2 linked regions of the Verrucosispora sp. NA02020 genome follow. The protein of the gene in region 2 interacts with the protein of the main gene of each other region in a pairwise test. Links are inferred from orthologs where the notes say so. Each region holds a gene or a part of one and is shown on either strand. Other genes may lie near its edges.

The links.
Region 1: the proteins of rpe (region 2) and eno interact in binary tests that used the Escherichia coli proteins (3 or more experiments, as listed by UniProt). The link is inferred for Verrucosispora sp. NA02020 from one-to-one orthologs.

What each region holds. Positions count from the first base shown.
Region 1 is NZ_CP054923.1:1,070,208-1,081,856, reverse strand. The notes cover bases 5,535-8,340. They hold eno (phosphopyruvate hydratase), read right to left. Parts: upstream 7,677-8,340; coding sequence 6,393-7,676; downstream 5,535-6,392. Other genes in these bases: HUT12_RS04615 (hypothetical protein), read left to right, coding at 7,898-8,340; HUT12_RS04625 (septum formation initiator family protein), read right to left, coding at 5,746-6,363; HUT12_RS04630 (DUF501 domain-containing protein), read right to left, coding at 5,535-5,708. In the rest of the region: HUT12_RS04665 (MoxR family ATPase), read right to left, coding at 1-678; HUT12_RS04660 (hypothetical protein), read right to left, coding at 678-1,268; HUT12_RS04655 (DUF4129 domain-containing protein), read right to left, coding at 1,265-1,990; HUT12_RS04650 (uracil-DNA glycosylase), read right to left, coding at 2,075-2,788; HUT12_RS04645 (dienelactone hydrolase family protein), read right to left, coding at 2,808-3,494; HUT12_RS04640 (Ppx/GppA phosphatase family protein), read right to left, coding at 3,626-4,567; HUT12_RS04635 (amino-acid N-acetyltransferase), read right to left, coding at 4,621-5,154; more of HUT12_RS04630, read right to left, coding at 5,151-5,534; more of HUT12_RS04615, read left to right, coding at 8,341-8,590; HUT12_RS04610 (hypothetical protein), read left to right, coding at 8,674-9,030; HUT12_RS04605 (DUF885 domain-containing protein), read right to left, coding at 9,098-10,717; HUT12_RS04600 (nucleoside triphosphate pyrophosphohydrolase), read right to left, coding at 10,867-11,649. UniProt on the Escherichia coli protein: Catalyzes the reversible conversion of 2-phosphoglycerate (2-PG) into phosphoenolpyruvate (PEP). It is essential for the degradation of carbohydrates via glycolysis.
Region 2 is NZ_CP054923.1:2,531,775-2,543,492, forward strand. What follows is about bases 3,222-6,096. They hold rpe (ribulose-phosphate 3-epimerase), read left to right. Parts: upstream 3,222-4,256; coding sequence 4,257-4,937; downstream 4,938-6,096. Other genes in these bases: HUT12_RS11140 (septum formation family protein), read right to left, coding at 3,222-4,010; HUT12_RS11150 (response regulator), read left to right, coding at 4,903-5,919. Outside these bases: fmt (methionyl-tRNA formyltransferase), read left to right, coding at 1-695; HUT12_RS11135 (septum formation family protein), read right to left, coding at 2,160-3,044; more of HUT12_RS11140, read right to left, coding at 3,123-3,221; bifunctional diaminohydroxyphosphoribosylaminopyrimidine deaminase/5-amino-6-(5-phosphoribosylamino)uracil reductase RibD, read left to right, coding at 6,295-7,356; HUT12_RS11160 (riboflavin synthase), read left to right, coding at 7,359-7,976; HUT12_RS11165 (bifunctional 3,4-dihydroxy-2-butanone-4-phosphate synthase/GTP cyclohydrolase II), read left to right, coding at 8,053-9,312; ribH (6,7-dimethyl-8-ribityllumazine synthase), read left to right, coding at 9,318-9,818; HUT12_RS11175 (helix-turn-helix domain-containing protein), read left to right, coding at 10,070-11,212; HUT12_RS11180 (helix-turn-helix domain-containing protein), read left to right, coding at 11,518-11,718. UniProt on the Escherichia coli protein: Catalyzes the reversible epimerization of D-ribulose 5-phosphate to D-xylulose 5-phosphate.

The sequences.
Region 1 (11,649 bases), 1.5 Mb from region 2 along the record:
CACCACGTCCTCCAACGCCGCCTGCATGGAGCGCAGGGTGGCGGCGTCCACGACCGGTTTGATCTCGGCCTCCTCGCGGCGGCGGGCCATCCGCCGACGCAGCACCTCCCACTCCTCCTCGTGATCGGGATACCCGAACGACACGCGCAGCAGGAAACGGTCCAGCTGCGCCTCCGGCAGCGGGTAGGTGCCCTCGTACTCGATCGGGTTGGCGGTGGCGAGCACGTGGAAGGGCTCGTCCAGACGGTAGGTGACCCCCTCCACCGAGACCTGCTTCTCCTGCATCGCCTCCAGCAGGGCGGACTGGGTCTTCGGCGGGGTCCGGTTGATCTCGTCGGCCAGCAGCAGGTTGGTGAAGACCGGGCCGGCCCGGAAGGTGAAGTCGCCGCTGCGCTGGTCGTAGAGGAACGAGCCGGTGACGTCGGCGGGCAACAGGTCCGGGGTGAACTGGAGACGACGGAAGTCCAGCCCGAGCGCCTGGGCGAAGGACCGCGCGGTGAGCGTCTTGCCCAGGCCGGGCAGATCCTCCAGCAGCACGTGTCCACCGGCGAGGATGCCGGCGAGGACGAGTTCCAGCGAATCCCGCTTGCCGACGACGACCTGGCCCACCGCGTCCAGCACCGCCCGGGCGAGGCGGCCGACCTCGGCAGGGGGCATCGTCTGGCCGGCGTCGTTCATCAGATCTTCTCCAGTTCGGCGACGATCGCCGCGAGATCGCGCGGCGAAGGGGTACGGCGGGGCGGGGTGTCCAGGAACGTCGACAGTCGCTCACCCAGCAGGGCCCGGGCCCGGCCCGGATCCGACTCGCGGGTCATGCCGTGCTTGAGCCGGAGCCGCTCGTCGGCCAGCTCGGCGAGGCGGGGCAGGATCATGTGGGAGAAGCGTTCCGGCTGGCCCTTGGACCACTCCAGCGGAATCTCCCAACCGTTGATCGCGGTCCGCAACGCGTCCCGGGCGTCCCAGTTGTACATCCCGTCCTCCTCCCCGTGCTGCTGCGGTCGCGCCCCCGTCTGTCCGGAGCGCGACGGCGGGGCGAGCGTGGCGACGATACGGCGTACCGCGAACACGGTGACGACTCCGGCGACCAGCACCACCAGGGACACCCGCAACCCGACCGCCCGTAGCCCGGCGATCAGGACCACGGTCGCGGCGGCGGTGACGGCGAGGAACCCGACGACGCTCCGCAGCCGCCCACCCCGGGGCGCCTCCTGCTGGACCGGCCGTTCCTCCTCGAAACTGAGCAGGTCGTCGATACTGGTCTTGCTCATGCCATCACGTCCCGCTCGACGGTGGCCGCGAGTTCGCCGCGCAACCGGCGCAGGGCGGCGCGGGCCTGGTCGCGGGTGCGCTCGTCGACCGGGCGGGTCGCGTACCGCGCCTCGCGGTAGACGTGTGCCAACTCGGCCAGCACGTCGGCGCTGACGATAGCCGGCACCCCGTTCGCGGAGTCGCCGCGCAGCAGCCGGGTGACCAGGTCGGTCGGGGTGTCGCCGGCCAGCCGGGGCACCCCGACACCGGCGGCGGCCTCTTCGAGGCGGACCCAACAGGCGATCACCGCGGTCCTCGGGTCGGTGGCGCGGTCGTCCAGGTCGACCAGGCCGGCGTCGACTGCGGCGACCACCTCGCGGGCGGTGCCTGCGGCGCTGCGGCGAGCCGGACGGGCGGGCAGTCGCCGGGTGACCCGGCGCGCCATGCCACGGATCACCGTCCAGGCGAGATAGCCGATGACCACGAGCAGGACGACGCCGAGCAGCGCCAACGCCACCGTGCCGAGCCAGGGCGGGATCTCGGTCCGGGTCTGCTCGGCGGCCTCGCGCGGCTCGGCCGGGATCGAGGGACGCGGATCGTCGGTCGGGTACTCCAGGACGAACGGGGCGTCCTGCACGGCCGGCGGGACCCGGCTCGCGCCGATCGACGAGTGCGCGGCGGCCAGCGTGACGAGGGCGAGCAGGCCGATCACCGCGGTGACGGGCCACCACTTGCGCAGCAGGTCCACTCCGACCTACCTTCGCTCCACCAGGGCGTACGGCGGGCTCGTCTGCGTCACGTCCGCCATCTCCACCACCCCGCAGCGTCAGTCCAGCCCGGCCAGTTGTCTCGCCCGGGCGAACACATCGTCAAGCATTCCTGGTGTCAGCCGTCCGGTGAAGGTGTTCTGCTGGCTGACGTGGTAGCAACCGAGCAGTTCCGGTACGGCCGTGCCGGACCAGTGTGCCCCATGGCCGAACGACGGTCGCGGGCTGGGCGGACGGACGCCGTACACGTGGCGCAACATCGGCCACCACGCGGCCCAGGCGAAGGCACCCAACGCGACCACCACCCGCAGCGTCGGCCGGATCAGGTCGACCTCCCGGTACGACCAGGGCGCGCAGGTGTCCCGCTCGGCCGGGCTCGGCTTGTTCTCCGGCGGGGCGCACCGCACCGCCGCGAAGATCCGGGTGTCCCGCAGGGTCAGTCCGTCGTCGGCGGACACGCTGGTCGGCTGGTTGGCCAGGCCGGCGCGGTGCAGCGCGGCGAAGAGCACGTCGCCGGAGCGGTCGCCGGTGAAGACCCGGCCGGTGCGGTTGCCGCCGTGCGCCGCCGGCGCGAGCCCGAGCACGGCGATCCGGGCCTCGGGGGCGCCGAAACCGGGCACCGGTCGACCCCAGTACTCCTGGTCGCGGAAGGCGGCACGTCTGGTCCGCGCCACCTCCTCCCGCCAGTCGACCAGCCGGGGGCAGGCGAAGCAGTCGGCGACGGCCGCGTCGAGGTCGGCGAGATCGGTCGCCCGCGCGGCGCGGGCGACCACGTCGGCCGGGGTACGCGACTCAGCCAAGCTTGGCCCGGAACAGTTCGAGGGTGCGGGCCCAGGCGCTGGTGGCGGCACGCAGGTCGAACTTCTCCGGCCGGTCCTCGTTGAAGAAGGCGTGCGCGGTGCCCGGGTAGTCGTGCAACTGGCAGGTGCCACCGGCGTTCTCGATCGCCCGGCGTACCGTCTGGACCCCCGGGTCGGTGGAGGTGCCGTCCGCCTCGGAGCAGTGCACGAGGGCGTCCTTGCCGGCGTAGTCGGTCCACTCCGGACGCATGCCCTCCCAGGGCAGCCGGGGATAGAACGCGGCGGCGGCGACGATCCGCTCGGAGTGGCTGGCCGCCCAGAGCGCCAGGCTCGCCCCGGCGCAGAAACCCGCGCAGCCGACCTTCCCGGTCACCTCGGAACGCCCGGCGAGGTACTCGGCGGCCACCGCGATCTCGCGTGCCGCCTCGTCCATCTGCGGGCCGTTCAACAGCCGTCGGGGCTCGCTCGGCTTGCCCGCCGGCTCGCCGTGCCGGAAGTCCGGCGCCAGCGCGACGAAACCCGCCTCGGCGAAGCGGTCCACCACCGACCGGATCTGCGGCACCAGGCCCCACCAGTCCTGGATGACGATGACCGCAGGGCTGGCCGTGCCACTGGCGGGCACCGCGAGGTACCCCTCGCCGGTACCTCCGTCGCCACGATAAGTAACCATCTCGCCCATCGGCCCATCCTCCTAGCGGTCAGTCAACGCTGGCTGGTCGCCCAGTGGTCGTACGTGTCGGTAGCCTGCCACGCGGTGACCGTCGCTAGGAAGATGCGGGAGCAGTGGTGTTCACCTCCCGTTCGCGTGCCTCAGGTCGTGGGCTGCGCCAGGCTCCACGCGATGCCGTCGAGGATGTCGTGCTCGGAGGCGACGACCGAGTCCATGCCGGCCCGTTCCATGATCACTCGGAGGACGAGCGCGCCCGCATCGATCACGTCGGCCCGGCCCGGATGCATCACCGGGATCGCCAACCGCTGCTCCCGATCCGCCGCCAGCAGCTCGGCGGTCACCTGCGCCACCCGGTCGTAGGACACCCGGGCGTGGTGGATGCGGGTCGGGTCGTACCCGGTGAGGCCCTGGGCGATCGCGACCACGGTGGTGACCGACCCGGCGAGCCCGACCAGCGTGGCCGCCCCACGTCCCGGCACCACCGTCAGCGCGCGGTCGACCGCCACCGCGATGTCGGCCTGCGCGGCGGCGATCTCGTCCAGCCCGGGCGGGTCACCGTGCAGGTGCCGCTCGGTCATCCGGACGCAGCCGATGTCCATCGAGATCGCCGCGTCGACGCCGCCCTCCCGGCTGCCCACCACGAACTCGGTGGAGCCGCCGCCGATGTCCACCACGAGGAACGGCGACCGGGCGTCGGAGGGCAGGCCGCGTACGGCGCCGGTGAAGGAGAGCCGGGCTTCCTCGTCGCCGCTGACCACCTCCGGCGCCACGCCCAGCGTCTGCTGCACCATGTCCCGGAACTCGGCGGCGTTCTCCGCGTCCCGACTGGCCGAGGTGGCGCACATCCGCACCCGCTCCACACCGAGCTTCTCGATCTCGGCGGCGTAGTCGGCGAGCGCGACCCGGGTCCGCTCGATCGCCTCGGGGGCGAGCCGGCCGGTGGCGTCGACACCCTGACCCAGCCGGACGATCTCCATCCGCCGGGACACGTCGCGCAGCGGCGCGGACGACCCGTCCGACGGGTCGGGCAGTTCGGCGACCAGCAACCGGATCGAGTTGGTGCCACAGTCGATGGCGGCCACACGCGTCGTCACGACGGTCACCCTACAGTGGCGTGCCGACCGGGCACCCGGCCTCAGAGGCGCAGCAGCATCCGGGTGTTGCCCAGCGTGTTCGGCTTGACCCGTTCCAGGTCGAGGAACTCGGCGACCCCCTCGTCGTACGAGCGCAGCAACTGCTCGTAGACCGGGTTCGGCACCGGGGCGCCGTCGATCTCGGTGAAGCCGAACGAGCCGAAGAACCGGGTCTCGAAGGTGAGGACGAAGATCCGGGCGATGCCCAGGTCCCGCGCCGCCTCGATCAGCTCGGCCACGATCCGGTGCCCGATCCGGCGGCCCCGACAGGTCGGGTCGACCGCCACCGTCCGGATCTCGGCCAGGTCCTCCCACATCACGTGCAGCGCGCCGCAGCCCACCACCGCGCCGTCGGCGACCCGGCTGGCGACCCGGAACTCCTGCACGTGTTCGTAGAGCGTGACGGTGGCCTTGCTGAGCAGCCGCCGGTCGTCGGTGTAGGTGTCCACCAGCCGGCGGATGGCGCGTACGTCGGCGGTGCGGGCGGGCCGGACCAGGATGTCGTCGGACCCGTCCGGAGCGGGCGCGCCGCTCACTCGGCGTCCGGCACGTCGACGCACCGGCCGGCCGCCCACCAGGGCTCGACCAGGTCCAGCGTCTCGTCACCGAACGGGTTCACGCCGGACCCGGCGCCGAGCGCGTGACCGAGATGGACGTGCAGGCACTTCACCCGGCCGGGCATCCCGCCGGCCGAGATGCCGGCGATCTCGGGGACCTGGCCGATCGACTCCCGCCGGGCGAGGTAGTCCTCGTGCGCGGCCCGGTAGCGGTCGGCCAGCTCCGGGTCGTCGGCCAGCCGGTCGGCCATCTCCCGCATCAACCCGGCCGACTCCAGCCGGCTGCACGCTGCGGTCGCGCGGGGGCAGGTGAGGTAGTACAGCGTCGGGAAGGGAGTGCCGTCGGCCAGTCGGGGCGTCGTCTCCACCACGTCGGGCAGGCCGCACGGGCAGCGGTGCGCCACCGCCCGGGTGCCGCGCGGCGGGCGTCCGAGCTGCGCGGCCACCGCGGCGAGGTCGGCCTCCGTGGCCGGTTCCCGCTTCGGTGGGGGTACGGAGGCCGCCGCCGGCTCCTGCGGTGGTACGACAGTCACGGGTGCCATCTCTCGTTCGTGCGGGGTGGGTCGGTGCTCAGTCGGCGGTCGGGGTCGCGTCGGCGGCGCGCACGCTCGACCAGAGCGTGTCGTACCAGCGGTCCGGCACGGACGGGGTGCCGGGCTCGGCGGTGCCGGCGTCCCGGGCGGCGCCGGCCGGGTCGTCGAGCAGCACCACCAACTTCTCACCGGGCCGGGTCATGAAGAACCGCTCCCGCGCCTTGGCCTCGATGAACGCGTCGTCCTGCCACTTCTCGGCCTCCTCGGTCAGCTCGGCGATCAGCTTGCGCTGGGCATCCTGCGAGGACTCCATCCGCTCGATGTCGGCCTGCTGGTCGAGATAGACCCGGACCGGATACGTGTAGGCGAGGGCGAGCGCGATCAGCACCGCGACGAGCACGGTGGCCCGGCCGGTGAGACCTCGGGATCGGGGTGCGGAGAGCCGGGTGACGCCGCCTGCGGCGGTACGCCGGGCGGCGGCGGGCCGCTTCGCGGAGCGTACGCCCTCGGCACCGCGGGCAGCCGACGGCGACCGGCCGGCGGTGGTACGCGACTCGGCGCGGACACCTCCGCCCTCCCGGCCGACGCCGGGCCGACCGGTGCGTCCCGGCCGGCGGGCCGGACGTTGACCACCCGGCGTGCGGCGCTGCTGCATCACACCCCTCCCCCGAGGTTCACCACCCGTCAGGCGGAACGGTAACGCGGGAAGGCGCCCGCACCGGCGTACCGCGCCGCGTCGCCCAGCTCCTCCTCGATGCGCAGGAGCTGGTTGTACTTGGCCACCCGGTCGGAGCGGGCCGGGGCACCGGTCTTGATCTGGCCGCAGCCGGTGGCCACCGCGAGGTCGGCGATGGTGGTGTCCTCGGTCTCGCCGGACCGGTGGCTCATCATGCACATGAAGCCGGCCCGGTGGGCCAGGTCGACCGCGTCCAGGGTCTCGGTCAGCGAGCCGATCTGGTTGACCTTCACCAGCACCGCGTTCGCCGCCCGCTCGGCGATGCCCCGGGCGATGCGCTGCGGGTTGGTGACGAACAGGTCGTCGCCGACGATCTGGACCCGGTCACCGATCGCGGTGGTCAGCGTCTGCCAGCCGGTCCAGTCGTCCTCGGCCAGCGGGTCCTCGATCGACACGATCGGGTACGCGTCGGCGAGCTTGGTGTAGTACTCGCTCATCTCCTCGGCGCTCTTGGCGACACCCTCGAACGTGTACCGCCCGTCGGAGAAGAACTCGGTGGCGGCCACGTCCAGGGCGAAGACGATGTCGGTGCCGAGCGTGTAGCCGGCCTTCTCCACCGCCTCGGCGATCAGGTCGAGCGCGGCGGCGTTGGTGGGCAGGTTCGGGGCGAAGCCGCCCTCGTCACCGAGCCCGGTCGACAGGTCCTTCTTCTTCAGCACGGTCTTGAGCGCGTGGTAGACCTCGGCACCCGAGCGCAGCGCCTCCCGGAAGCTCGGCGCGCCGATCGGCGCGATCATGAACTCCTGGATGTCGACGTTGCTGTCGGCGTGCGCCCCGCCGTTGAGGATGTTCATCATCGGCACCGGGAGCAGGTGCGCGTTCGGCCCGCCCAGGTAACGGAAGAGGCTCAGCCCGGCACTGCCGGCCGCCGCCTTGGCCACCGCCAGCGAGACGCCGAGGATGGCGTTCGCGCCCAGCTCGCCCTTGTTGTCGGAGCCGTCGATGTCCAGCATCTTCTGGTCGATCACCCGCTGCTCGCTGGCGTCGTACCCGATGAGCTGGTCGACGATGCGGTCCTCGATGTTGGCGACCGCCTTCTCCACTCCCTTGCCCAGGTAGCGGCCCTTGTCACCGTCGCGCAGCTCGACCGCCTCGAAGGCGCCGGTGGAGGCGCCGGAGGGCACCGCCGCTCGGGAGATCGTGCCGTCGTCCAGCCCGACCTCGACCTCGACCGTCGGGTTACCCCGCGAGTCCAGGATCTCCCGAGCCTCGATTACCTCGATGGTTGCCACTGAGTCGCTCCTCGTTCGTGTCGTCTCGTGCGGTATGGGCCGCGACGGTGCGGCTGAGGCAGGTGTTGAACGCAGCGTATCGGTCCCCGTTCCGCCGCACCGCGACCGGGCGGGCCGCGACCCGCTCCGTGAGCGCCGACGGGTCGGACATTCCCGAATTCTCGTGCGTCAACCGGCAACGGGTTTGCACGAGCGGGACCTGATCGATCAGGCTTGGCGCCATGCCCGCCGCTTCGACCACCCTCCGTACGCTCGCCGTGTCGGTCATTGCGTTGCTCACCGTCACCGGCTGTCAGGCTCTGGACGACGCCGGACGGGCCATGGGACGGGCCGACGTGGTCAACGACCTCGCCGCCCGGATCGACCGGGCGCTGGAGTTGACCTACTCGGCGCAGTACCAACTCGCGGGCGGACGCACCGCGTCGATCAACCAGTCCCAGGACCCGGCCCGGTCCGCGTACGAGTGGCCGGACGGCAAGCTGACCGCCACCGCCGAGGCGACCACCCGCTGCGAGGCCGACGACGGGCGCACGGTCTGCACGCTCGAAGCGCCGCCCGCCCCGAACAGCAAGCCGCCGGTGGTCGTCTTCGCCGCCGCCGAACGCGAGGGCCTGGTCACGCCGCCGCTGGTGATGGGCCTGCTGACCAGTGCCGCGCTGGACCCCGGAGCGGTCATCACCCAGAGCGAGACCACCGTCGCCGGACACCACGCCACCTGCGTCGACGTCCGCCAGACGGCCGGGAGCTTCAACGCCTGCGTGACCGGAGAGGGCGTGCTCGGCAGCTTCACCGGCCAGATCGACGGCGTACCGGTGGAGCTGGCGTTGAGCCGCTACCAGGAGCAGGTCGACGGCGCGGCGTTCGAGCTGCCGCCGGGCGCCGGCGTGGTGGACCGCCGACCGAGCGATTCCTAAGCATTTCGCACTTCTCACCCCAGAAGCGCGCCTGAGTAGTGCTACTCACGCGCCGACCGGCCCGCGGTGGCCACAGTGACACCATGACCGAAACTCAGCGTCCGGCCCCCGGCCAGCTCCGCAGCCGCCGCGACCGGGTCGTCGCGATCGTCACCGTGCCAGCGTGGTACGCGGTGCTCTACATCGCCTTCGTCGGCTGGGTCGCCTGGCAGTCCCGAACCGGCGTGGACGGTTGGGAAGACCTGATCCTCTTCGCCGCCATCGCTTTCGGGGCGCTCGTGTTCGTCCTGAGCAGCGCGATCGGCATGGGGACCATGGCGATCCGGGTACGCAGCGCCGCGTGGACCGCCGGCCCGATCCTCTCCGGTACCGTCGCCGCGGTGATCGGGCTGGCCGGCTGCGCCCTGGTCGCCCTGGCCATCCGGCTCCTGGATCGATGATCCGCCGGGTGGGCTGCTGCGGACGGGCTGAGCGGTGACAGCTCGGCTGGTCCCACCAACGGCGGCCTCACACCCCCAGGAGGGTACGCAGGTGGCGCGGCGGCGGGCAGTTGTGCGCCAGCATCTCGTCGTGCCAGTCCCGCAGGGGCACCTCGGACGGGCGGGCCCCGGCGATGTCGGCGACCTCCGCGTACCCGACGAAGTAGGTGGAGAGCTGGGCCGAGGTGAGCAGCGAGCGGCGCCACTTGCCGGCCGCCTCACCCTCCTCCTGGAAGCCCCGCCCGGTCAGCAGCGCCATCGCCTCCGCCTCGGGCACCTCCTCGGCGTGCACCAACTGGTCCAGCAACGCGTTGAGGGTCATCCGCAACTGCATCTTGAGCTGCTGCAACCGCACCGGTAGCCCGCCGAACCCGTGCCCGGCCATCAGCTCCTCGGCGTAGACCGCCCAACCCTCGACGAACGGACCCGACCGGGTCAGCGCCCGGACCCGGGTCGTGCCCCGGTGCCGACGGGCGTGGGCGAGCTGGAGGAAGTGACCCGGCATCGCCTCGTGCACGGTCAGGTTCCTGATCATGTGATCGTTGTACTCGCGGTAGAACGACTCCACCCGGTGCGCCGACCAGTCCGTCGGAGCCGGCGCGATGCAGTAGAACGTGGGCAGGTCGGCGATCTCCAGCGCGCCCGGCGCGTCGCAGTAGGCCACCGCCACGCCGCGCGCGAACTGCGGCATCACCTGGATCACGCAGGGGTCCTCCGGCACGCTCACCAGGTCGTACGCGCGGACGAAGTCACTCGCCTCGTCCATCGTGATCGAGGCCAGGTCGACGATGGTGTGGTCGTCCGGGTGCTCGGCGGCGAGCAGGTCCAACGCGCGGCGTACCGTCTCGTCGTCGGCCGGACCACCGACTAGCTCGACCGCCGCCGCGCGGATCTCCTCGCCGACCCGGTCCAGGTTTGCCCAGGCCCGCCGCTGGATCTCGGCCGCGCCCAACTCGGTGTCGAGCGTGTGCCACAGGCGCGCCTCCCAGCGCCGCCGCCCCAACCGGGGATCCCGCCCCGACCCGTCGTCGGCGGCCAACCCGAGACGCAGCCAGGCGACGAACTCCTCCAGCGCGGCGATCGCCGCAGTCGCCGCCGGCTCGATCCGGTCGGCCAGTGCCGGAGCCTGCGCGAGCAGTTCCGGCACCTCGTCCCGGACCAGCGCGGCGGCACCGGTGAACTGCCCGACCGCCGTCTCGGCGTGGATCCGGGGCATGTCGCGCAGCGTCGCCCGCGCGGTCGCCAACGCGTCCGGTACGGCGCCGAGCCGGCCGGCGAGCGCGGTCAGCCGCTCCTCGATCGGCGCGTACGGCCGGGCGACGAGGGCGTGCAGCAACGGACCGGGATTGTGCGCGAGCGGGTCCCACTCGTGTGCCCGGATCTCGGTCAGCTCGAAGAGTTCCCGGTCGACAGCCGCCGCGAGCAGTGCGTGATCCACCTGCTCCTCGACGTCACCCGGGTCCGGGTCGATCTCGCACAGCACGCTGGCCGCGTCCACGAGCATGGCCCGGTCGGCCGCCACCGCGTCGGCGGAGAGATCCGGCAACCGGTCGTCGTACCGGTGGTCCCCGACCGAGGTGGCCACCCCCGGCCGACTGACCAGCAACGCCTCGACGATCCGCTCCGCCACCACCTCGAACTTCTCCACCCCCCGACCCTAACCACCCGACCCACCCCCAGCCTCCGCCCGCCCTCGTCCGCGCCATGCCTTCCCTCAAGAGGAGCGTGGCAGCGTAGCTGTTCGACACGCCGGGGCAGCGCCAGCCACACTGCCACGATCCGGGGAGTGCCGGTGCCTCAGCGGGAGGGGGACTCGGCCTTGCGGATGGACTCGGCGTGGGCGAGGGTGACGCGACGCAGGGCGGTCTCCGGGTCCAGCCCGGCGTCACGGGCCTCGGCGACGGCGGTCAGCAGGGCGGCACCCAGGGCGGCCTCGGCATCCGGCTGGGCGTCCGGCGACGGCAGCGCGACACCGAGCCCGGCTCGGGCGGCGCGTTCCAGGATCTGGGCGGCCAGCGCCAGCGCGGGCTGACTCACCGCGATGCCGTCGAGCACCGAGTCGCGGGACTTCTCGGCCTGCTTGATCCGCTCCCAGCTCGCGGTGATCTCCTCCAGGCTGCCCGCCTGGGCGTCCGCGAAGACGTGCGGGTTACGCCGGACCATCTTGTCGACCAGGCCACCGGCCACGTCGTCGACGGTCCACCGCTCACCCTCGGGCAGTTCCTCGGCCAACCGGGCGTGCAGCACCACCTGGAGCAGCACGTCACCCAGTTCCTCGCGCAGCGCGTCGGTGTCCCCGGCGCCGATCGCGTCGTACGCCTCGTAGCACTCCTCCAGCAGGAAACCGGCCAGACTCTGATGGGTCTGCGCCCGCTTCCACGGATCGCCGCCCGGCGAGAGCAGCCGGTCCAGCACCGCAACCGCGTCGAGCAGCCGGGCACCCGGCGGATCCCACGAGCCGTACATCAGCTCCAGCTCCGCCAGCCCCGGCTCGCGGGCCAGCCGCAACCCCAGCTCCCGGGCCAGCGACTCGTCGCCGGCGGGACCGGCCAACCACACCACGGTCTCGTGCGTCGCCGA
Region 2 (11,718 bases):
CACCGGACTGCGTGCCGGTGGTCGCCTACGGCGCGCTGGTGCCCCCGGTGGCGCTGGAGATCCCCCGGCACGGCTGGGTGAACCTGCACTTCTCGCTGCTGCCGGCCTGGCGGGGTGCCGCACCCGTGCAGCACGCCGTGCTGCACGGCGACGAGCTGACCGGGGCCAGCGTCTTCCAGTTGGAGGAGGGGCTGGACACCGGGCCGGTGTACGGCACCCTGACCGACGAGATCCGACCCGCCGACACCTCCGGCGACCTGCTGGAGCGGCTGGCCGACAGCGGTTCAGGGCTGTTGGTGGCGGTGCTGGACGCGCTGGAGGACGGCACCGCCCGCGCCGAACCGCAGCCCGCCGACGGGGTCTCGCTGGCCCCGAAGCTGACCGTCGAGGATGCCCGGGTGCGCTGGGCCGACCCGGCGTTCGCGGTGGACCGCCGGATCCGCGCCTGCACCCCGGCGCCCGGCCCGTGGACGACCTTCCGGGACGAGCGGGTGAAGCTCGGCCCGGTCACCCCGGCACCCGACGGCCCCGATCTCAAGCCCGGTGAGCTGCTGGTGGAGAAGGCGCGGGTGCTGGCCGGCACGGCCACCGTCCCGGTCCGCCTCGGCGAGGTGCGGGCGGCGGGCAAGCGGGTCATGCCGGCGACCGACTGGGCACGCGGTGTCCGGGTCGCCACCGGGGAGGAGTTCGCGTGAGGGAGACCACCGCTCGTCGAGGGCCCGAGCGCCGTGGCCCCCGGAGCGGGCGCAACGCCGCGGACCGGCCACGTCACGCCGCGTACGAGGCGGTCGCGGCGGTGCACCGGGACGACGCGTACGCCAACCTGGTGCTGCCGGCGATCCTGCGCGACGAGGGACTGATCGGCCGGGACGCCGCCTTCGCCACCGAGCTGACCTACGGCACGCTGCGCCACGTCGGCACGCTCGACGCGATCCTCACCGCCGCCGCCGGTCGGGACGTGCAGCGGATCGATCCGCCGGTCCGTGACGCGTTGCGGATCGGCGCGTACCAACTCCTGCACACCCGGGTGCCCGCCCACGCGGCGGTGTCGTCCACCGTCGACCTGGTGCGGGTGGTGGGCCCGGGGGCCACCGGCTTCGCCAACGCGGTGCTGCGCGAGGTCGCCGAGCGCGACAACGAGGCATGGGTGGCCCGGCTGGCACCGCCGCTGGAGACCGACCCGATCGGTCACCTCGCCCTCGCCTACAGCCATCCACAGTGGATCGTCCGGGCGTTCTCCGAGGCGCTCGGCGGGGACCTCGGCGAGACCACCCGACTGCTGATCGAGGACAACGAGCGCCCGCCGGTGCACCTGTGCGCGCGGCCGGGCCGGGCCGACCCGGTCGAACTCGCCGACGAGGTGCGTGGCGCTCCGGGCGCCTTCTCGCCGTACGCGGTCTATCTCGGCGGCGGTGCCCCCGGCGACCTGGCGGCGGTGGTCGACGGCCGGGCGCACGTGCAGGACGAGGGGTCCCAGTTGGTGGCCGACGCCCTCGCCGCCGCGCCGCTGGACGGGCCGGACGGCCGCTGGCTCGACCTCTGCGCCGGTCCCGGCGGCAAGTCGGGGCTGCTCGGCGCGATCGCCGCGCAGCGGGACGCGCGGTTGACCGCGGTGGAGGTGGCCGAGCACCGGGCCCGACTGGTCGAGAACGCGACCCGGGGGCTGCCGGTGACCGTGCTGCACACCGACGGCCGGCTGGTCGGCGGCGAGCCGAAGCTGCCGGAGGAACACTTCGACCGGGTGCTGGTCGACGCGCCCTGCACCGGCCTGGGCTCGCTGCGTCGCCGGCCGGAGTCGCGCTGGCGGCGCCAGCCCTCGGACCTGCCCGCCCTGACCCGGTTGCAGCGTGAGCTGCTCACCGCCGGGCTGCGGGCGGTACGCCCCGGCGGGGTGGTGGCGTACGTGACCTGCTCGCCGCACGTGGTGGAGACGCACGTGACGGTCACCGAGGCGGCCCGCCGCTGCGGCGCACCGGTGGACTTCGTGGACGCCCGGCCGTTGCTGCCGGCCGGCATGCCCGGGCTCGGCGACGGGCCGACCGTGCAGTTGTGGCCGCACCGGCACGGCACCGACGCGATGTTCCTGGCTCTGCTGCGCCGCACCTGAGCCTCGCCGCACCGCGTTGCCGGGCATGGGCGAAGCGCCCCGGGCCCGCCGGTCAGGTGATCGGCAGGGCCCGGGTGCCGCCGCCCTTGAGTGACCGGGTCAGGGTGCGCTCGTGCAGCCACAGGAAGCACTGCACCCCACGGTCGCCGCTGCGCCAGTCCGGCTCGGAGGGGTGGTAATAGATCGTGCCGACGCGGTATTGCAGGTTGCCGTCGTCGGGTACGCCGGCGTACTTCGCGATCAGACTGCGGCAGGCGCGGTGCGCCCGCGCGCTGTCCTTGAGGAACGCCGAGTAGCTGGTGGCCGGGGCCTTCCACACCCCGACGAACTCGGCCCGGTGCCGGGCGCTGCACTTCACGGCCACCATCTCGGTGACGTCGTCACCCTTGGTCTCGGCCTCGAAGCAGCCGTGCCGCAACGGCGACGACCCCTCCAGCGTGCCCGCCAGGCTGGCGGTGCGGCGGACCGGGTTGGGGGTGTCCAGCCCGCGCATCTCGTGGGCGTCGCAGCGGAACCAGCGGGCCCCGCCGGTCCAGGCCCGGGGCGACGGGAAGACGACGGTCAGCCCGATCCGGGCGGTCCGCCAGTCGCCGCCCAGCACGCCCCGGACGGCCCGGTCGCACTCGCCGTACGCGGTGCGCATCGCCCGGCTGCCGGCCTCGGGCGGAGCCGTCCCGCCCGCCCCGGTCAGCCGCCCGACGTGCAGCGTCTCGGCCCGGTGCGGCTGCGCGCAGTCCACCGGCGCGTACCCGCCGAGGTATCCGACGTCCTGCGGTTGGGTGTGGCAGGTCTGCGCCGCCGGGGTGAACACCTCCGGCGCGGCCATCACCGGCCAGTCGTCGACCAGGTCACCGTCGATGCCGGCCGGTCTGGTGCTGCACGCGGCCAGCGCCAGCGTCACCGCGCCCAGCGCGACCCCGATCCACCACCGTCGCATCCCCCGTCGACCTCCTGCCGCGCGTGGCCGTGACCGCGGACACGGCACGCCACGGTGCGGCAGCATACGGCACCGTGGTCAGGTGACGGGTAGTCCCTGCGGGCCGACACCGCGCATGGAGCCGGTCAGCTTGCGGTCGTCGCTCCACAGGAAACACCGCACTCCCCGGTCGCCCTCCTCCCACTCGCGCTGCGACGGCGGATAGAAGATCGAGCCGGCACGGTACGGCAGGTCGGCGTTGTTCGGTACGTCGGCGAAGGAGGCGATCAGCTCCATGCACCGCTGGTGCGCCCGGGCGGAGGAGTCGACGAACTCCTTCCAGCTCATGTCCCGCTCGACGTAGACCCCGACGAATTCGGCGCGGTGCGGTTCGGTGCAGAGCACCGGTGCCATGTAGTTGAGGTTGTCGCCGATCAGCTTCGGGTCGAAACAGCGGTGCACCAGCGGCGAGTCGCCGATGAGGGCACCGCGCAGGCTGCCGGTGCGGTTGACCGGGCGGGTGTTGTCGATGCTGTCGGTCTCGCTCAGGTCGCAGCGGAACCACCGGGCGCCGCCGTTCCAGGCGGAGACCGAGGGCAGCGCGATGTTCATCGTCAGTCGTGCGGTGTGCCAGTCGCCGCCGAGCACCAGGCGGGCCCGCTGGTCGCACTCGGCCCGCGCGGTCCGCAGCGCCGCCGAGCCCGGTTCCGGTCGCCGTCCCCGCGCGTCCGACCCGGTGAACGTGCCCACGTGGACCGCCTCGGCGAGGTGGTTGCGGGCGCAGTCCACCGTCTCGTATGTGCCCGCCTGCACGATCGGGGTGATCCGGGGCAGGCAGGCACCGGTGGCCGGGACGAACATCGTCGGCGCCCGCAGGGCGGGCCAACCGTTGGTGATGTCGCCGTCCGTCCCGCCCGGCCGTACGCAGCCACTGAGCACCATCGCCGCCGCGCCGGCCAGCGCCAGCGTCGCGAGCCACCGTCGCATCGTCCGCCCTTTCCGGGAACCGTCGCCCGGCTGTCGGCTCCCGTGCCCACCGGCCTGCACGTTACCGTCACCGTCCCCGATGGAGTGTTGCCGCGATTCGGACCATTGGCCAGTCAAGTCCCCGCTTCGTCCGGTTCCACTGGTCCGAAGGGGGTCATTCTGCACCAATGGTCACGCCCGAGTCACCGGGCGTCCCCGTTGGTGGCGTGCTGCCGCGACCGTCGGGCGCGTTCGTACACTGGCCCAGTGACCGTACCGCCGCCGATCGTCGCGCCCAGTATCCTCGCCGCCGATTTCGCCCGTCTCGCCGAAGAGGTCCGTGCCGTCGAGGACGCCGCGGACTGGCTGCACGTCGACGTGATGGACAACCACTTCGTGCCCAACCTGACCATCGGGCTGCCCGTCGTGCAGAGCCTGCGGGCCGCCACCCGGCTGCCCTTCGACGTGCACCTGATGATCGAGGACCCGCAGCGCTGGGCACCCGGCTACGCCGACGCCGGCGCGTACAACGTGACCTTCCACGCCGAGGCGTGTGACGACCCGGCGGCCCTGGCCAAGGACCTGCGGGCAGCCGGCGCCAAGGCCGGCCTGGCGATCGACCGGGACACCCCGATCGAGCCGTACCTGGACCTGCTGCCGAGCTTCGACACGCTGCTGGTGATGACCATCAAGGCCGGCTTCGGCGGGCAGCGGTTCATGCCGCAGTTGCTGGAGAAGGTCCGCCTCGCCCGGCGGCACGTGGACGCCGGCCATCTCGAACTGCGGATCGAGGTGGACGGGGGGATCGCCGCCGACACCATCGAGCAGGCCGCGGCAGCCGGTGCCGACGCCTTCGTCGCCGGCACTGCGGTCTACGGCGCGGACGACCCGGCCGAGGCCGTACGCCGACTGCGTGCGCTGGCGGAGCGCGCGGCGCCCGGAGCCTGAGGTGGAGCCGGCCGGGGAACACAAGGACGTGATCCTGGTCGTCGACGACGACCGGGACATCGCCCGTTTCGTCGAGGTGAACCTGCGACTGCACGGCTTCGAGGTGGTGCTCGCCGGGGACGGTCAGGAGGCGCTCGAACTGATCGAGCGGCAGCGGCCGGACCTGGCCGTGGTGGACCTGATGATGCCCCGGGTGGACGGCCTGGAACTGACCCGGCGGCTGCGCGCCGATCCGATGACCGCCGCGCTGCCGGTGATCATGCTGACCGCCAAGGGGATGACCGTGGACAAGGTCCACGGGCTCAGCGCCGGTGCCGACGACTACCTGGTCAAGCCCTTCGACACCGCCGAGCTGGTCGCCCGGGTCAGCTCCACGCTGCGGCGCAACAAGGAGTTCCGCGAGGTCTCCCCGCTGACCGGGCTGCCCGGCAACAGCCGGATCCGGCGGGAGATCGCCGACCGGATCCGGGTCGGCTCGGACTACGCCGTCGGCTACATCGACGTCGACCGGTTCAAGAGCGTCAACGACCGGTACGGCTTCTCCCGGGGTGACGGCTTCATCTCGGCGCTGGCCCGCAGCCTGCACCGGGCGGTGGTCTCGGTCGCGTTGCCCCCGGCCTTCCTCGGGCACGTCGGCGGCGACGACTTCGTCTTCGTCTGCACCCCGGAGCAGGTCCTGCCGCTCACCTCCCGGGTCTCGGCGGACTTCGAGACGGCCGCCGACGCGCTCTACGACCCGACCGACCGGGAACGCGGCTACGTGGAGCTGAAGGACCGGCGGGGCAACGTCCGGCGGGCCGCGCTGGTCACGCTCTCCATCGGGGTCTCCGTCTCGGACCGGGACAAACGCCTCACCGACCCCCTGGAGGCGATGACGATCGCCTCGGAGATGAAGACCGTGGCCAAGAGCCAACCGGGCTCGTACGTGGCGGTGGACCGCCGTCGGGGTGTCGCCGACCCCGGTCACCGACATGTGAAGTAGCTCGCCGGGGTGGCGCAGAACCCTGCGAAGCGTGTAAGACTTCCCTCAGTACCCACCACGCGCTGGCGGGACTCGGTGTAATTCCGAACCGGCGGTGATCCACGGTCCGACCGTGGTAAGCCCGCGACCCGGGAGCGGTTCGTCCGCCCGGTGGACCTGGTGAGAATCCGGGGCCGACGGTTGGGGGCGGCTGGTCCGCACCCAGACAGTCCGGATGGGAGACAGCGCGCGGGACGGCACGGGCGTGTGGTTCGCCGGACTCTCGGCGTGCCCACCGTCTGCCGGGGGCGGCTGTGCCGTACCCGGATCTGCGCCGCCTGCTCGCGAGTCGATCTTCCTGCCCGCGCGAGCAGAGCGAGAGGGCAGGGCCAGGTGATGGCGAGCGTCTCCGTCGACGAGGCGATGCGTCGCGCGATCGAGCTCGCGGCGCGCGGACTCGGCACGACCAGTCCGAATCCCGTGGTCGGCTGCGTCCTACTCGACGCCGACGGCGAGGTGGTCGGCGAGGGCTTCCACGCGTACGCGGGCGGACCGCACGCCGAGATCGTCGCGCTGGCCCAGGCCGGGCGGCGCGCCAAGGGCGGCACCGCAGTCGTCACCCTGGAACCCTGCGACCACACCGGCCGCACCGGCCCCTGTAGCGCCGCCCTGGTCCAGGCCGGGGTCGCCCGCGTGGTGATCGCCGTACCGGACCCGAACCCGGTCGCCACCGGCGGCGCGGCGACCTTGCGGGCCGCCGGGGTCCGGGTCGACCTGGGGGTACGCGGCACCGAGGCGGAGAGCGGCAACATCGCCTGGCTGACCGCCATGCGCCGGGGCCTGCCCTTCGTCATCTGGAAGTACGCCGCGACGCTCGACGGCCGTTCGGCGGCGGCCGACGGCACCAGCATGTGGATCACCTCCGAGGCGGCCCGGATGGACGTGCACGCGCTGCGGGCCACCGTCGACGCGGTGGTCGTCGGCGTCGGCACCGTGCTCGCCGACGACCCCCGGCTCACCGTCCGCAACCTGCGCGACGGCAGCCTCGCCATCCAGCAGCCGCTGCGGGTGGTGGTCGACTCGGCGGGGCGTACCCCGGCCGACGCCGCGGTCCGCGACGGTGCGGCCCGGACCTGGATCGCCACCGCCGCCGAGGTGGGCACCGGCCCGGACGGCGGCGTGGACCTCTTCGCGCTGATGGCCGCGCTGCACGGGCGCGGGGTACGCGCCGTGCTGCTGGAGGGCGGCCCGCGCCTGGCCGGGGCGTTCCTCGCCGCCGGCCTGGTCGACCGCGTCGTCGGCTATCTCGCTCCCCGGCTGCTCGGCGCCGGACCCGCCGCTCTGGTCGACGCGGGTGTGAGCACCATCGCCGAGGCCATCGACCTGGAACTCACCGACGTTACGCAGATCGGTCCCGACCTGCGGATCACCGCGCTGCCCCGAAAGAGGGAGGGCTAGGCATGTTCACCGGCATCGTCGAGGAACTGGGCGAGGTCGTCGGGATCACCCCGACGGCACAGGATTCGGCCACGGTCGCCGTACGCGGCCCACTGGTCACCTCCGACGCCCGACACGGCGACTCGATCGCGGTCAACGGCGTCTGCCTGACCGTGGTGGAGGTCGACGGCGGAGTGTTCACCGCCGACGTGATGGGCGAGACGCTCCGGCGTACGGCGCTGGGCGCGCTGCGCGCCGGCGACCCGGTCAACCTGGAACGCGCCGCCGCACTGAACAGCCGCCTCGGCGGTCACCTGGTGCAGGGGCACGTCGACGGGGTGGGCGAGGTGATCTCCCGGGAACCGGCGCCGCGCTGGGAGACGGTCCGGTTCCGGCTGCCCGCCGCACTCTCCAAGTACGTGGTGGAGAAGGGGTCGATCACCGTGGACGGGGTGTCGTTGACGGTGGCCGAGGTCGGTGACGACTGGTTCTCCGTGGGCCTGATCCCCACCACGCTCTCGCTGACCACGCTCGGCGGCCGGACCGTCGGCGACCCGGTCAACCTGGAGACCGACGTCCTGGCCAAGTACGTCGAGCGCCTGCTCACCGCGCGCTCCACCGGAAGCGGAGTGCCGGCATGAGCGAGCGTCAGCGAGCGAATCATCGGTGCAGTAAGGCGCTGCCTCATGGCGGCACGGAGCGAAGCGGAGTGCCGGCATGACCTTCGATCGCATCGAGGACGCGCTGGCGGAGATCGCCGCCGGTCGACCGGTCATCGTCACCGACGACGCGGACCGGGAGAACGAGGGCGACCTGATCTTCGCCGCCGAGTTGGCCACCCCGGAACTGCTCGCGTTCACCGTGCGGCACACCTCCGGCTTCATCTGCGTACCGCTCACCGAGGACGAGTGCGACCGGCTCGACCTGCCGCCCATGCACCACACGAACCAGGACCGGCGGCAGACCGCGTACACGGTGACCGTGGACGCCCGCGAGGGCGTGAGCACCGGTATCTCCGCCGCCGACCGGGCGCACACCATCCGGCTGCTCGCCGACCCGGCCACCGGCCCGGCCGACCTGGCCCGACCCGGTCACGTGGTGCCGCTGCGGGCCCGCACCGGCGGGGTGCTGCGTCGGCCGGGGCACACCGAGGCGGCCGTGGACCTGACCCGGTTGGCCGGGCTGCGTCCGGCCGGCGTGCTCTGCGAACTGGTCAACGACGACGGCACCATGATGCGGTTGCCGGACCTGGAGAAGTTCCGGGCCGAACACTCGCTGACCCTGATCACCATCGCCGACCTGATCGCCTACCGACGGCGCACCGAGAAGCAGGTGGAGCTGGTCGCCGACGCGCGGATGCCCACCGAGCACGGGGTGTTCCGGGCGTTGGGCTACCGCAGCGAGTACGACACGGCCGAGCACGTGGCGCTGGTGATCGGCGACATCGGTGACGGGCGCGACGTGCTGGTGCGGGTGCACTCCGAGTGCCTGACCGGCGACGTCTTCGCCTCGGTGCGCTGCGACTGCGGGCCGCAGCTCAACGCCGCGCTGGAGCGGGTGGCCCGGGAGGGGCGGGGCGTGGTCCTCTACGTCCGAGGCCACGAGGGACGCGGCATCGGCCTGTTGCACAAGCTCCAGGCGTACCAGTTGCAGGACCAGGGCCGGGACACCGTCGACGCGAACCTGGACCTGGGCCTGCCGGCCGACGCCCGGGACTACGGCACCGGCGCGCAGATCCTCTACGACCTCGGGGTCCGCACGATGCGGCTGCTGACCAACAACCCGGCCAAGCGGGCCGGGCTGGAAGGCTACGGGCTCACCGTGACCGGCCGTGAGGGCCTGCCGGTGCGCCCGCACCCGGAGAACGTGCGCTACCTGCGCACCAAGCGGGACCGGATGGGGCACCTGCTCGACCTGGACGAGGTGTCGGAGGCCCCGATGGGCCGTCCGGTCGCCGGCAAAGAGATCGGAGCGTAGGCGAGATGGCGGGTTTCGGCGAGCCGGGGACGACCCCGGTCGACGCGTCCGGGATGACCGTGGGAGTGGTCGCCGCACGGTGGCACGGTGAGCTGACCGACCACATGCTGGAGCGGGCGGTCGCCGCCGCGCAGGCGTGCGGGGCGCGGGCCGTGACGGCCCGGGTGGCCGGCTCGGTGGAGCTGCCGGTGGTCGCGCAGGCGTTGGCCCGCCGCTGCGACGTGGTGGTCGCGCTCGGCGTCGTGATCCGTGGCGCGACCGCGCACTTCGACTACGTCTGCCGCTCGGTCACCGACGGGCTGACCCGCATCGCGCTGGACGAGGGCAAGCCGGTGGCACACGGCGTGCTCACCGTCGACACCATCGAGCAGGCCCGCGACCGGGCCGGGCTGCCCGGCTCCGCCGAGGACAAGGGCTGGGCCGCCACCGTCGCCGCACTCGACGCGGCGCTGGCCGTCCGGCAGGTCGCCACCGCCGGCAACCAACGCGTCGGCTTCGGCGCCTGACCGCCCGTCACCCCTCCGTCGCCGGAGGGGTGACGGGCGGTCAGTGCAGAACTGCGAGCCGGCGCTTCAATTGATCAATGAATCGGTGGAGGATGTCGCTGGGAACCGCAACCTCTCTTCTTGGGTGGGTGCCTACGCGGATCGGAACGTGGCCTTTCGGCAACGACCAGCAGAGGCGAATTTCTCAGCGTGAAGCGGCGGATCCCGACGCCAAGTCCTAGGACAGGTCCGGACGACGAGGGGACCGGGATATGCCTCCACGTGCCAGCACGATTGTGGACCCGCGTTTCGCTGCTGAGTTGCGGCGGTTGCGTGAGGAGCGGGGGCTTTCTCTGCGACAGTTGGCCGCCGTTGTCAACCACGGCAAGAGCCTGATTCACCAGTTCGAGTCGGGGCAGACCAAACCCACCGTGGAGATCGCGGCCCGGCTGGACCGGGCGCTCCAGGCACAGGGAGCATTGGCCGGGATGGTGTCGACGGCTCCGGAGGTGGGGGAGCGGCTGGCATTTGCGGCGCTGCGGCCCCACCACGTCGATTCCGCTGCGGTCAACGCTCTCGGCAATCTCCTCGCGGGTTACCGCCTCTTGGAGGATGCCATCGGGTCTGGACCCGTGATGGGAGCGGTCCGGATGCAACTCGACACGGTGGTGTCCCTGCTGCGCGACGCACCTGTGGGGACGAGAGCCGAGATGGTGGACATGGCTGCTCAGTGGGCACAGTTCGCGGGATGGCTGGGTATCGCCCGAGGGGACGCGAGTGCGGCGACTACCTGGCATGCGCGGGCTCTGCAATGGGCGAACGAGGCCGGCAACAAGAATCTAGTCGCCACTGTGCTGTCGTTTCAGGGCCACCAAGCGGAGTGGCAGGGTGATCTGCCGGCAATGGTCGGACTGTCCCGCGCCGCTCGACGGGACGACAGCGTCGATGCTGCGCTGCGAGCCTACTGCGCAGGTCAGGAGGCTAGAGGATTGGCTATGGCGGGCGCGGCTGCCGCCGAAGTGAGTAGCTGCTTGGCCGAGGCGTCCGAGTTGGCCGACCAGGCTGCGGAGGGGCCATTGTCCCCGTGGGGCTACTGGTACACGCGGTCGTTCTTCGCCGTGCAGCACGGCATCGCGTGGCGCTACCTCGGCGCGACCGACAGCCGTGCGAACGACCGAGCGCTGGAATTGCTGATGACGGGTGTCGCAGGGGTGAGCGAGGAGGCGGCCGGAGCGGATTGGCACGGGCGCAACCTCGTGCACCTTGCCATCGCACAGGGGCAGGCTGGCGACCTGACAGCGGCCCGCGAGACGTTGGCAGCGGCGGATCAGATAGCCGTTGCCTCCGCGTCTCGACGGCTGACCAACGAGGTCATTGCGGCTGTCCGCGAACTCGCTCTGTCCGGCATGCCGTAGCGGACGAGGCGACTCGCTCGACTTGCTCTCCGTGATCTCAGGATGATCGAGGGTGACGGCGGCAGCAGTTATCATCCTCCATCCTCTTGCCGCCGCGCCCTCGTCGAAGGGCCGGGAAATGGGCAGCAGAGACCGTCGGGCATCAGCGAGCCGTGGCGAAGAGATCGAGGCGGCCGAGCGGGAGGCCGCAAAGCAGCGGATTCTCGATCTCGCCGAAGCGGAGCGGATACCGGCCGAGGAGACAACCCGCGTGCGTCGGGCCGGCCGGGGCCGTCGTGCGGAGTGAGGTGCCGATAGGGCGCCGCATGGCGCAGTGGCGGGTGCGGCGGCGAATGACCCAGCAGATGCTCGCCGATCGGCTGGGAAAGTCGAAGAGTTGGGTCGACAAGGTGGAGCGAGGTGCCCGTGCTCTCGACCGGTACCCCCTGATCGAGGAGATCGCGCGGGTCCTGCGGGTTGATCCCTCCGTGTTGCTTGGTCGCCACGTCGGTGGGCTCTCATCGACG